2 regions of the Streptosporangium sp. NPDC004379 genome follow, and region 1 is predicted to be linked to the other one. Evidence: predicted binding sites of a transcription regulator. Region 1 holds the regulator's gene; the other holds the start of a gene.
The links. Region 1 encodes LexA, which represses DNA repair genes until DNA is damaged. Its sites were predicted from a motif close to TCGAACANNTGTTCGA; they were not measured.

Region 1 (6,473 bases):
ATGCGGATGTCCGGGTCGTCGGTCATGCCCGCCGGGTCGAACCGCATGTTGACGAACTTGCTGACGTAGGTCTCCAGCGGCACGCCGTACTGCAGGCCGATGGAGATGGCGACCGAGAAGGCGTCCATGACGCCGGCGAGGGTCGAGCCCTGCTTGGACATCTTCAGGAAGACCTCGCCGAGACCGTCGTCGGGGTAGGACGAGGCGGTCATGTAGCCCTTGGCACCGCCCACGGTGAAGCGGGTGGTGGTGCTGGGACGCTGGTTCGGCATCCGGCGGCGGGTCGGACGGCCCACCTCCACGATCTGGACCTGCGGCTGCGCGGCCGGCTCGGCGACCTGCCCGGCCGTCTTGTCCTCGGCCTTCTTCCCCCCGGCCGACAGCGGCTGGCCGACCTTGCAGTTGTCGCGGTAGACCGCCAGGGCCTTGAGGCCGAGCTTCCAGCCGGCCATGTAGACCTGCTCGATGTCCTCGATCGTGGCCGACTCGGGCAGGTTGACCGTCTTGGAGATGGCTCCGGACAGGAACGGCTGGACGGCGGCCATCATGCGCACGTGGCCCATGGGGGCGATCGCCCGCTCGCCCATGGCGCAGTCGAACACCTCGTAGTGTTCGAGCCGCAGGCCGGGGGCGTCCACGACGTGGCCGTTGGCGGCGATGTACTCGACGATCGCCTCGACCTGCTCCTCCTGGTAGCCCAGGCGGCGCAGGGCCCGCGGGATCGTCTGGTTGACGATCTGCATGGAGCCGCCGCCCACGAGCTTCTTGAACTTCACCAGGGCGAGGTCGGGCTCGATGCCGGTGGTGTCGCAGTCCATCATCAGGCCGATGGTGCCGGTGGGCGCCAGCAGCGACGCCTGGGCGTTGCGGTAGCCGTTCTTCTCCCCCAGCTTCAGGCAGTCGGCCCACTGACGGGTCGCCTCGGCGTGGAGGCCCTTGTCCATGGCGTCCAGCGTGCGCAGGTCGTCGTTGGCCGCGGCGTGCTTGCGCATGACGCGCTTGTGGGCCTCGGTGTTGCGGGCGTAGCCGTCGTACGGTCCCACGACCCCGGCCAGCTCGGCGCTGCGGCGGTAGGAGACGCCGGTCATCAGCGAGGTGATGGCGCCGGCGATGGCCCGGCCGCCGTCGGAGTCGTAGGCGTGGCCGGTGGCCATGAGCAGCGCGCCGAGGTTGGCGTAACCGATGCCGAGCTGACGGTAGGCGCGGGTGGTCTCGGCGATCTTCTCGGTCGGGAAGTCGGCGAACGTGATGGAGACGTCCATCGCGGTGATGACCAGCTCGGTCACCTTCACGAAGCTCGCGACGTCGAAGGTCTCGTCGTCCTTGAGGAACTTCAGCAGGTTGATGCTGGCGAGGTTGCAGGAGGAGTTGTCCAGGTGGAGGTACTCCGAGCACGGGTTGCTGGCGGTGATGCGGCCCGTCTCGGGGCTGGTGTGCCAGTCGTTGATCGTGTCGTCGTACTGGACGCCCGGGTCGGCGCACTCCCAGGCGGCCTTGGCCATCTTGCGGAACAGGTCGCGGGCGTCGATCGTCTCGATGACCTCGCCGGTGAGGCGGGCGCGCAGGCCGAACCGGTCGCCGTCCTCCACCGCGCGCATGAACTCGTCGGAGACGCGCACGGAGTTGTTGGCGTTCTGGTACTGGACGGAGACGATGTCCTTGCCGCCCAGGTCCATGTCGAACCCGGCGTCGCGCAGCGCGCGGACCTTGTCCTCCTCGCGCGCCTTGGTCTCGATGAACTCCTCGACGTCGGGGTGGTCGACGTCCAGGACGACCATCTTGGCCGCGCGGCGGGTCGCGCCGCCGGACTTGATGGTGCCCGCGGAGGCGTCCGCACCGCGCATGAAGGAGACCGGGCCGCTGGCCGTACCACCGCTGGAGAGCAGTTCCTTGGAGGAGCGGATCCGGGAGAGGTTCACGCCGGAGCCCGAACCGCCCTTGAAGATCACGCCCTCTTCCTTGTACCAGTCGAGGATCGACTCCATGGTGTCGTCGACGGCGAGGATGAAGCAGGCGCTCACCTGCTGCGGCGAGGCGGTGCCCACGTTGAACCACACCGGCGAGTTGAAGCTGAACACCTGGTTGACCAGGGCGTGCTTGAGCTCGTGGTCGAAGATCTCGGCGTCCTCGTCGGTGGCGAAGTAGCCGTTCTCCACCGCGGTCCTGGTGTAGACGCCCACCACGCGGTCGATCAGCTGCTTGAGGCTCCACTCGCGCTGCGGGGTGCCGACCGCGCCACGGAAGTACTTGGTGGTCACGATGTTGGCGGCGTTGACCGACCAGGACTCGGGGAACTCCACGCCCCGCTGCTCGAAGTTGATCGAGCCGTCCCGCCAGTTGGTCATGACGACGTCACGGCGTTCCCAGGACACCTCGTCGTAGGGATGCACTCCGGGGGTGGTGAAGATGCGCTTCATCTTCAGCCCCTTGCGCAGCCGCCTGCCCCCGCCCGCGGCCGTACCGCTGACCGTCTCCGTCATGACTTCCCCCTTCCGGGGCCCCGCCTTTTCGCGGAACCCACGAGTCGGACCACATCAACGCGCCGCTCTGGCCCCCGGCGCCCGGGGTTCGGATTCAGTTTCGGTCCTGCTTGGCGGAGCGTTCCGCGCGCAACTGCTCGATCTCGGCCTCGAAGTCGGCCAGGGTCTCGAAGCCGCGGTAGACGGAGGCGAACCGGAGGTACGCCACCTCGTCCAGCTCGCGCAGCGGGCCCAGGATCGCCAGCCCCACCTCGGGGGCGGCGATCTCGGCCGCTCCCGTCGCGCGGATGCTCTCCTCCACCCGCTGGCCCAGCTGGGCGAGGGAGTCCTCGCTCACCGGACGCCCCTGGCACGCCCGCCGCACTCCGGCGATCACCTTGTCCCGGAAGAACGGCTCGGTGACCCCGCTGCGCTTGCTGACCATGAGCAGGACGGTCTCCTGCGTGGTGAACCTGCGGCCGCATTCGGGGCACGTGCGCCTGCGGCGGATGGCGCCGCCGTCGTCGGTGGACCGGCTGTCGATGACCCGCGTGTCCGGGTGACGACAGAACGGACAGTGCACGCGGGTCGCCTCCTTGGCCTGCAGGTGGCCCGCGCCCTGTGTTTCGCCTCGTGTTTCCCGCAAACCCCATGGCAGGGGCGCGCGCGCACGTCTTCCAAGGGTCGAAATGCGGTAACGAAAACACAATCTATGGTGAAGTTCACCGGTGGAGCCACTAGATGTTGTGGTCCAACGGTAGGAGGGTCCGACCATGAACGCAAGTCAGCCGGGCCCCGCGCGCCGAAGTCGCTGATCAGCGCGCCGACCCGGCGTGTCGCCCCCTCCTGCCCCGGCGGTCACGGCGGTAACACCCCCTATGCCCCTTTCGCCCCCACGCCCCACGAAGCCACCACACCCTGAGGCCGCACCCTGAGGCCGCCGCGTCCCGGCGGCCGGGACGCCGGCCGCCGGGACGCGCGGTCACCCTCCGGGACGCGCCGTCACGGTGATCACGGCGCCGCCTGCCGGGGCCCGGCGTCGCGGGCCGGGACCGACGAGGAGTCGGCGCACCCCGGATAGCCGACCCCGAGGGTCGTGTCGATACGGGGACCGAGCCACAGCGCCCCCAGGGTGACGAGCGTGAGGACCGCCAGCACGACGACCCTGCCCCGCCTGGTGAGCCGGACCGGCGCACCAGGGTATCGGACGTTCCCCGGCGGCCCGGGCCTGCGGCCGGGCCGCCGCCGGGATCGTGGCGCCGCCATCTCCGCCGCGGTCGCCTTCATATTGACCACCCCCTCCGACCTGGTCGAACACACGTCGAGGAAAGATCGGCGAATCGAACACGATGTCGATCGAACTCCCGTACGATGTTGTACACCACGCCGTCGGTCATTTCGAGGAAGACTCGAACAGTTGTTTGAACATGATCTTCGACGGCGGTACGGTCGCTGTGGGCGACACGGGCAATGCAGACCGGGAGGCAAGGAGATCGCATGAGCGAGCACGACGAGAACGGTTCGGCCGTCAACGACCTGGCGGTGCGCAGACGTGACTCCCTCGGCCTCACCCCCAGGCAGCGGAAGATCCTTGAGGTGATCCGCGACTCGGTGCAGCAGCGCGGCTACCCGCCGTCCATGCGGGAGATCGGCGAGGCGGTGCAGCTCACCAGCACCTCCAGCGTGTCGCACCAGCTGACGGCGTTGCAGCGCAAGGGCTATCTGCGCCGCGACCCGCACCGTCCCCGCGCGCTCGAGGTACGCCTCCCCGGCGAGCCGGTGCTGTGGGTGGACCCGGACGCCGCCCAGGAGGGCGTCAGCCGCCCCACCGCGGCCTATGTCCCGCTCGTCGGCCGGATCGCCGCGGGCGGCCCGATCCTCGCCGAGGAGAGCGTCGAGGACGTCTTCGCGCTGCCCAAGCAGCTCGTCGGCGAGGGCACGCTCTTCCTGCTCCAGGTGGCCGGCGACTCGATGATCGAGGCCGCCATCGCCGACGGCGACTGGGTCGTCGTCCGCCAGCAGCCCGTGGCCGACAACGGCGACGTGGTCGCCGCGATGATCGACGGCGAGGCCACGGTGAAGACCTTCAAGCGCAAGGGCGGCCACGTCTGGCTGGTCCCGCACAACCCGAACTACGACCCGATCCCCGGCGACGAGGCGACCGTCCTGGGCAAGGTCGTCGCGGTGCTGCGCAAGCTTTAGACCCTTCCCTGGAGGAGCGGGCCCCGGTCTCCACCGGGGCCCGCTCCTTTTCACGGGCCCATCGGCCTCCGCGTCCTGTTCTTCCTCCCGCCGCCCCACGCGCCGTCACCGGATGCCGGAACGGCGGGCGCCGCCGTCCTCGCCACCGCCGTCCTCGCCACCGCCGTCCTCGGCACCGCCGTCCTCGGCACCGCCGTCCTCGGCACCGCCCTCACCGCACCCCGCCGCGCTGCGCGAGATGGCGGAGATACTCCACGCGATCGAGCGGGTTGCCGTCCGACCGCGCGCGGTGGGGAGGCGGGCCGGTGACCGGCCGGTCACCGGCCGGCCCCGACCACCAGATCCCCTCGCCCCGCGACAGGCCGGGAAGCCGGCGCTTCACCTCCCGCACCCTGCGCGCGGGGATGTCCCCCTTCAGCGACCACGTCTCCGGTCCCCCGGCGGAGGCCGCCGTCTCCGCCCCGTGCTCGGCGAGCAGTGCGGTGACCGCGCTCAGCGTGTCGGCGGGGATCTCCAGTTCGAAGGCGTGACACGGCTCGTGGACGCGGGTCCCGGCGGCGGCCAGCGCCCGCATCAGGACGAGCGGAGTGAGGTGCCGGAAATCCCCGGCCGTGCTGAGCGGAGGCGCGAAGCCCGTCCGGGTCAGGGTGACGACGCAGTCGATCACCGCCCAGCCGTGCATCCCCTGCCGGAGGGTGTCGCGGACGGCCTCCTCGATCGCCCGGTGGAAGGGACGCGGGAGCGATCCGAGCTCCACCTCCCGCCGGAAGGCGAGCCCCGATCCGGTCACGCCCGGCTCGACGCGCAGCCCGACGGTCGCGTAGAAGTCGTTGCGCCCGTGACGGCTGATCTCCTCGACGGCCTCCCCCGTCCCCGTCGGCCGCTCCAGGTACACCGTACGGCTCGGCTCGAAGACGGCCTCGACCCCGAAGTCGCGCAGGAGCATCGCCGCGATCACCTCCTTCTGGACCTCCCCGTACAGCAGCACCGAGGTCTCCCCCTCGGGGGTGACGTGCGTGTGGATGAGCGGATCCTGCTGGGCCAGGCTCAGCAGCGCGGCGTGCAGCCGCGCCTCCTGACCGGGCCGTGCCGGCCGGACGACGGTCTCCAGACCGGGCGGGGCGAAGCGCGGCCGCCGGGCGAGCCCGTACGCGGAACCGATCTGGTCTCCGACCCGCACCCCGGAGAGTCCCCATACCTTGGCGATGTCCCCCGCCGTCAGCCGGTGCGGTCCCTGCTCCGCGGAACCGACGACGCGCAGGACGGTGACCTGGCCGGGATGCTCGCTGACGCCACCGTCCGGTTCTCCGCGGTGGAGGGTGACGCGTTGCCGGGCGCGCAGCTCACCGGCGTGCATCCGCACGTAGGCGATCTTCTCCCCCGCGCCTCCGCGCTCGATGGCGAAGACGGTGCCGCGTGCACCGGTCCCTCCGGCGTCGCAGCCGGGCGGCAGCAGACGGGCGATCCCGTCGATCAGCGTCCCGACGCCCTGACCGGCCAGGGCCGAACCGAAGAAGACCGGGTGGAGCAGGCCTGCGGCGACCTGGGCGCGTATCTTCACCCCCAGCTCATCGGGCGTCGGAGGCGGGCCGTCGACGAGGGCCGCGAGCAGCGCGTCGTCGTTCTCGGCGAGGACCTCCGCCACCCGGGCGCGGAAACCGGGCTCGTCCAGGGAGTTCGGCGTGACGCGGACGGCGGGGGTTCCCGCCCGCCGGACGGAGCTCATCGGAACGACGTGCGGCGCCAGTCTTCGCCGGATGTCCGCCGTCGTCCCGTCGGGACGGGCGCCGGATCTGTCGACCTTGTTGACGA
Region 2 (6,473 bases), on a different contig from region 1:
AAACCTTTTATCCGCATAATTCTCGCGTGCACAGTTACGACGAGCGGCTGACGGACCTGGTCTTCTCCTACATGAAGGAGCGGCTCTCACTCGACCCCGTCCCCCTCGACAACCCCGGCGTGAAGGACAAACTCGACGCGGCCCTCGCCGGGCTCATCACGCCCGGCGGCACCGACGCCGGAAAGGTCCTGGACGTCTACGCGACCCAGCTGGCCCCGGCGGTCATCTCCGCCGACAGTCCCCGCTTCCTGTCGTTCATCCCGGCCGCCCCCACCAAGGCCGCCCTGCTGTTCGACATGGTGGTCTCCTGCGCGTCGCTGCAGGGCATCTCCTGGCTGGAGGCCTCCGGCGCGATCGCCGCGGAGAACCAGGTGCTCAGGCTGATCGCCGACAGGGCCGGCATGCCGGCCGGCGCGGGCGGCTGCTTCGTCTCCGGCGGCTCGGCCGCCAACCTGTCCGCGCTCGTCGTGGCCAGGGACACCGCCCGGCACCGCCGCCCCGGGGGCCGCCTGCGCGTCGCCGTCAGCGACCAGGCGCACTCCTCCGTCTCCAACACGCTGCGGATCATCGGCGTGGACGCCCTCGTCGTGCCGTCCGCCGACCACCGCCTCACCGGAGAGGCGCTGCGCGCGGCCCTGGCGGCCGACCCCGACCCCTCCGACGTGATCGCCGTCGTGGCCACCTGCGGAACCACCAACGCCGGGATCATCGACGACCTCGCCGGGGTCTCGGAGGTCGCCCGCGAGCGCGGCATGTGGTTCCACGTGGACGGCGCGTACGGCGGCGCGGGGCTGTTCGCGCCCTCCGTGCGCCACCGCTACGAGGGGATCGAGCACGCCGACTCCTTCGTCGTCGACCCGCACAAGTGGCTGTTCGCGCCCTTCGACTGCGCGGCCCTGCTCTACCGCGAGCCCCGCCTGGCCCGCGCCGTGCACACCCAGGACGCCTCCTATCTCGATGTCCTGCACGTGGAGGGCGACGAGTGGAACCCCACCGACTACGCCTATCACCTGACCAGGCGCGCCCGCGGCCTGCCGCTCTGGTTCTCCCTCGCGGTCAACGGCACCGACGCCTACACCGAGGCCGTCGAGAGGGGGCTGTGGCTGGCCCGCGAGACCGCCGCGCTGATCGGCCGCACCGGACACCTGGAGCTGATCCGCGAGCCCGAACTGTCGGCGGTGCTCTTCCGCCGCGCCGGCTGGACCGGGCGGGACTACTACGAGTGGTCCGAGCGGCTGCTCGCCGGGCAGGTCGGGTTCGTCACGCCGACCGGATGGGAGGGCGAGACGGTCGGAAGGTTCGCGTTCCTGCATCCCGGCACGACGATGGAAATCGTGGAGGAGATCATCGCCACGACGGCGTGACCGCGGCCCGGGGTGGCCCGCTGCGGGCCCACCCCGGGCCCGCCGTCGGGCTCACTGCTGGGTCCACCGTGGGCCCGCGGCGCAGGTCCCGGGTCCGTCCCGGCCCGTCCCGGCCCGTGCCGGGCGGCGTGGCCGCCCGGCGGACACCGGGCGCGTCCGGTCATGAGCACCGCGGGGAGGGGTCAGACTGGAGGCATGCGCCTGTCGGATTTCTGGAACCGGATGAGACTCCACTTCGGTGACGCCTACGCCGAGTCGTGGGCCCGCGACTACGTCATCGCCGGCCTGGACGGCAGGACGGTGAACCAGGCGCTGGCGGACGGCATCGCCGCCAAGGACGTCTGGCGGGCCGTGTGCGGGGTGTCCGACGTCGCCGCCGCCCTGCGCTGAGCGCCGGCGCGCGCCGATCCGCCGTCCGCACCGTCCCGCCGGTCCATGCCGCGCGGCCGATCCGCCATGCCGTCGTCCGCGACATCCCGTCGTCCACGCCGACCCGCCGTGCGCGCCGATCCGCCGTCCCGCCGGTCCGTGCCGTGCGGCCGGCCCGTGCCATGCGGTCCATCCGTCCCGCGACGCGGGGCGCCGGGGACGGATGGGAGCGTCGAGCCTCCGTCGAACAATCGTTCGGCTATATTGGACACGCCGCCACCGATGGCGTGCTCTTCCAGAAAATGTCGGTCGCACCCCGTAGCTTTCTGGCAACCGATTCATCCCGTGACCCTCCAGGGGGGCTCCCATGGCAGCTAACGACCGCGAGAAGGCGCTCGAGACCGCTCTCGCCCAGATCGAGCGGCAGTTCGGCAAGGGCTCCGTCATGCGTCTCGGCGACGAGGCGCGGGCGCCCATCGAAGTGATCCCGACCAGCTCCATCGCACTCGACGTCGCTCTCGGCATCGGCGGGTTCCCGCGCGGCCGCATCATCGAGATCTACGGTCCCGAGTCCTCGGGTAAGACCACGGTCGCCCTGCACGCGGTGGCCAACGCCCAGAAGGGCGGCGGCATCGCGGCGTTCATCGACGCCGAGCACGCCCTCGACCCGGATTACGCGAAGAAGCTGGGCGTCGACACCGACGCGCTCCTCGTCTCCCAGCCCGACACCGGTGAGCAGGCGCTGGAGATCGCCGACATGCTGATCCGGTCCGGCGCGGTCGACCTGCTGGTCATCGACTCGGTCGCGGCCCTGGTGCCCAAGGCCGAGATCGAGGGCGAGATGGGCGACAGCCACGTCGGTCTCCAGGCGCGCCTGATGTCCCAGGCCCTGCGCAAGATCGCCGGCGCGCTCAACAGCAGCGGCACCACGGCGATCTTCATCAACCAGCTCCGCGAGAAGATCGGCGTCATGTTCGGCTCGCCCGAGACCACGACCGGTGGAAAGGCGCTGAAGTTCTACGCCTCGGTCCGTCTCGACATCCGCCGCATCGAGACGCTCAAGGACGGCACGGAGGCGGTCGGCAACCGCACCCGGGTGAAGGTCGTCAAGAACAAGATGGCCCCGCCCTTCCGCGTGGCCGACTTCGACATCCTCTACGGCGTCGGCATCTCCCGTGAGGGCGGTCTGATCGACATGGGTGTCGAGCACGGCTTCGTCCGCAAGTCCGGCGCCTGGTACACCTACGAGGGCGACCAGCTGGGCCAGGGCAAGGAGAACGCCCGCAACTTCCTGCGGAACCACCCGGACATGGCCAACGAGATCGAGAAGAAGATCAAGGAGAAGCTCGGCATCGGCCCGCGCCTCGACAGTCCGGCCACCCCGCCGCCCGCCGCTTCCGCTCCCGCCGCTCCCGCTCCCGCCGCGTCCGGCCGGGGTTCCAAGGCGACCCCCAAGCCGGGTGACGCCTGATCCGGGACCGGCCGATGACGACGGGACCTGACTCGACGACAGGACCGACGGGATCCGACTCCGGTCCGGCCGGCCAGGCCGGGCCGCGGGACTGGGGCGCCTGGCCCGACGTGCCCGAGCCCTCGGGTTCCTCCCGGAAGGGGGGAAGACGCGAGGGCCGGCGCGGAGGGAGGCGTTCCCGGAGCGCCCCCGACGGGCGTCTCCCGGACGGGCCGGTCGAGGGCTCCCCGGCGAGCCAGGGCCCCGACGCCGACCCGCAGGCGGTGGCTCGCGCCATCTGCCTGCGGTTGCTGACCATGGGGCCGCGCACCCGGGCGCAACTCGCCGAGGCGTTGCGCAAGCGCGACGTGCCCGACGAGGCGGCCGAGGCCGTGCTCGAACGGTTCTCCGAGGTCGGGCTCATCGATGACGAGGCGTTCGCCGCCGCCTGGGTGAGCTCGCGCCACACCGGGCGGGGGCTGGCCCGCAGGGCGCTCGCCTCGGAGCTCCGGCACCGCGGGGTCGACGAGGACACGGTGAAGGAGGCCGTGGAGCAGCTCGACCCCGAGCAGGAGGAGGAGACCGCTCGCAGGCTGGTGGCGCGCAAGCTCTCCGCCACCCGGGGGCTGGACCGTGCCGTCCGGACCCGCAGGCTGGCGGGCATGCTCGCCCGCAAGGGGTACGGTCCGGGGCTGGCGTTCCGCGTGGTCCGCGAAGCCCTGGAGAACGAGGAGCCGGAAGGCGCCGCGTTCGCCGACGACCTCGACCACCCCTTCGACTGACGCGCTCCCCGGCCTGAAGGCCGGAGCGCCGCGGACGATTCCGGTAGCACTCCGGTCCGGGCGTCGCCTCCGCGATGCCGCTCCGGAACGCCGCCTTCGCGATGCCGGCCGGTTCGTAGTGCGCCTTTGCTTGCCCGTTACCTGTTTGACGCTTAGCCTCGACGACAGTGAGGAGTTACTCCGCGCAGTGCGGATTGTCATAACGGTTGATTACGGGCGAACAAAGCGGCGGATGAGGGCGGACGACGCGCCGGCGTGATCAGCCGGTGTGGAGTGGACCCTCGGTCGGCACCTGCCGTGGTGACGACACCGCCTGACTTCTCCGTGCCGTGCGTGTGACCCCTCGCATGCTTGATATCCGCGACGCGAGGAGGGCGGGGCGCGCATGGATCCGATTGTGGTCGTCATACTGACCGGGGCCGTCGCGGTTCTTTCGGTGGTGACGATAGTCGCGTTGATCGTGTTGCTGCGCCGTACCGGCGGCGGGCCGATAGGCCCTTCTCCCGCGCAGCTGGCCGAGGTCCAGACCGAGCTGGAGGCCGCCCGGCGGGAGGCCGCCGACATCCGGGCCAAGGCGGAGAGCGACGCGGGGGAGATCCTGCGCAGGTCCGAGCTGGCCGTCGAGGCCGCCGCGGAGCTGCGCAAGGAGGCCGAGGCGGAGAGCCGGGGCCTGAAGTACGAGATCAAGGAGCTCCGCTCGGACCTGGAGCGGCGGGAGAACCGGCTGGCCGAGCGGGAGCAGCGCCTGGACGAGGAGGCGAGACGCCAGGCCGAGCGGGCCCGCAAGCTCGCCGAGACCGAGACCGAGCTGGCCGCCCGCCGGGAGGAGCTCGACCGCGTCGCCGATGAGCGCAGGGCCGTTCTGGAGCGGGTCGCCGGTCTCACCGGTGACGAGGCCAAGACCGAGCTGGTGCGCGAGATCGAGAACCAGGCCAAGCGCGAGGCCGCCCTGATCGTCCGGCAGATCGAGAGCGACGCCCGCAAGGAGGGCGAGAAGCGCGCCACCAAGATCGTCACACTGGCGGTCCAGCGGGTGGCCACCGAGCAGACCGCCGAGTCCGTCGTCAGCGTCCTGCACCTGCCGGGCGACGAGATGAAGGGCCGCATCATCGGCCGCGAGGGCCGCAACATCCGCGCCTTCGAGACGACGACCGGGGTCAACCTCATCATCGACGACACGCCCGAGGCGGTCCTCCTGTCGTGCTTCGACCCGGTCCGCCGTGAGACCGCCCGGCTGACGCTGGAGAAGCTCGTGCTCGACGGGCGCATCCATCCCCAGCGGATCGAGGAGGCGCACGAGCGCAGCAGGGCGGAGGTCAGGGAGCTGTGCGTGCGGGCCGGTGAGGACGCCCTGGTGGAGCTGGGCCTCACCGACATGCACCCGGAGCTGGTCACCCTGCTCGGCCAGCTCCGCTACCGCACCTCCTATGGCCAGAACGTGCTGGGCCATCTCATCGAGTCGGCCCACATCGCCGGGATCATGGCCGCCGAGCTCCGGCTCGACCCGACGCTGCTCAAGCGCTGCACCGTCCTGCACGACATCGGCAAGGCCCTCACCCACGAGGTCGAGGGCAGCCACGCGCTCATCGGTGCGGAGATCGCCAGGAGATACGGCGAGCACGAGGACGTCGTCCACGCCATCGAGGCCCATCACAACGAGGTGGAGGTCAAGACCGTCGAGGCGGTGCTGACCCAGGCGGCCGACGCCATCAGCGGCGGCCGGCCGGGCGCCCGGCGCGAGTCGCTGGAGGCGTACGTCAAGCGGCTGGAGCGGCTGGAGGAGATCGCCACCTCCTATGACGGCGTCGAGAAGGTCTTCGCCATGCAGGCCGGCCGGGAGGTCCGCGTCATGGTGAAACCCGACGGTGTGGACGACATCCAGGCCCAGGTGATCGCCCGCGACGTGGCCAAGCAGGTGGAGGAGGAGCTCACCTACCCGGGGCAGATCCGCATCACGGTCGTGCGGGAGTCCCGCGCCACCGAGTTCGCCCGCTGAACCCGCCCGACCCGCCTGTCCCGTCTGCCAGGTCTGCCAGGTCTGCCAGGTCTGTCCGCCTGGCCCGTCCGGTCCGCCCTGCCGCCCGTACGGTTCCGGCCGGTCCGTGCCCTCCGGCCCACCGGATGCCCTCTCCGGGGGCGGGACCCGTGGCCGGTCCGTGGGACGGCCGGGACGGACCGGGCCGGGCTCTCAGCCGCGGAAGATCTGCTGGTAGAAGGCGAGCTCGGTGGCCAGGGCCGCGCTGCGGGTCTCCACGCGGCGGAAACCGTGGGCCTCGCCCTCGAAGGTCATGTAGGTGCACGGGACACCGCGCTCGGCGAGCGCGTCGGCGAACGCCTGCGACTGGGCGGGCGGCACAACCGGGTCGGAGAGCCCCTGCAGGAGCAGCATCGGGCAGCTCACCCCGGCGACCCGGGCGAGCGGTTCGCGGGAGCCGTACAGGACGGGGTCCTCCGGGCCGACCAGCCACTCGACGTAGCGGGACTCGAAGTCGTGGGTGGCGGCGACGA

Region 2: a site for LexA is predicted at 1,977-1,992, ahead of recA (recombinase RecA). Genes of this name have one in related genera too.

Annotation. Positions count from the first base shown of each region.
Region 1 is NZ_JBIAMC010000011.1:7,543-14,015, reverse strand. It holds gene ACFYSC_RS23290 (vitamin B12-dependent ribonucleotide reductase) at 1-2,480, opposite strand, end outside; gene nrdR (transcriptional regulator NrdR) at 2,575-3,042, opposite strand; gene ACFYSC_RS23280 (hypothetical protein) at 3,471-3,746, opposite strand; gene lexA (transcriptional repressor LexA) at 3,957-4,661, shown strand; gene otr(A) (tetracycline resistance ribosomal protection protein Otr(A)) at 4,873-6,473, opposite strand, start outside.
Region 2 is NZ_JBIAMC010000001.1:728,552-735,024, reverse strand. It holds gene ACFYSC_RS03260 (pyridoxal phosphate-dependent decarboxylase family protein) at 27-1,364, shown strand; gene ACFYSC_RS03255 (DUF3046 domain-containing protein) at 1,560-1,754, shown strand; gene recA (recombinase RecA) at 2,101-3,204, shown strand; gene recX (recombination regulator RecX) at 3,315-3,965, shown strand; gene rny (ribonuclease Y) at 4,351-5,961, shown strand; gene ACFYSC_RS03235 (S9 family peptidase) at 6,154-6,473, opposite strand, start outside.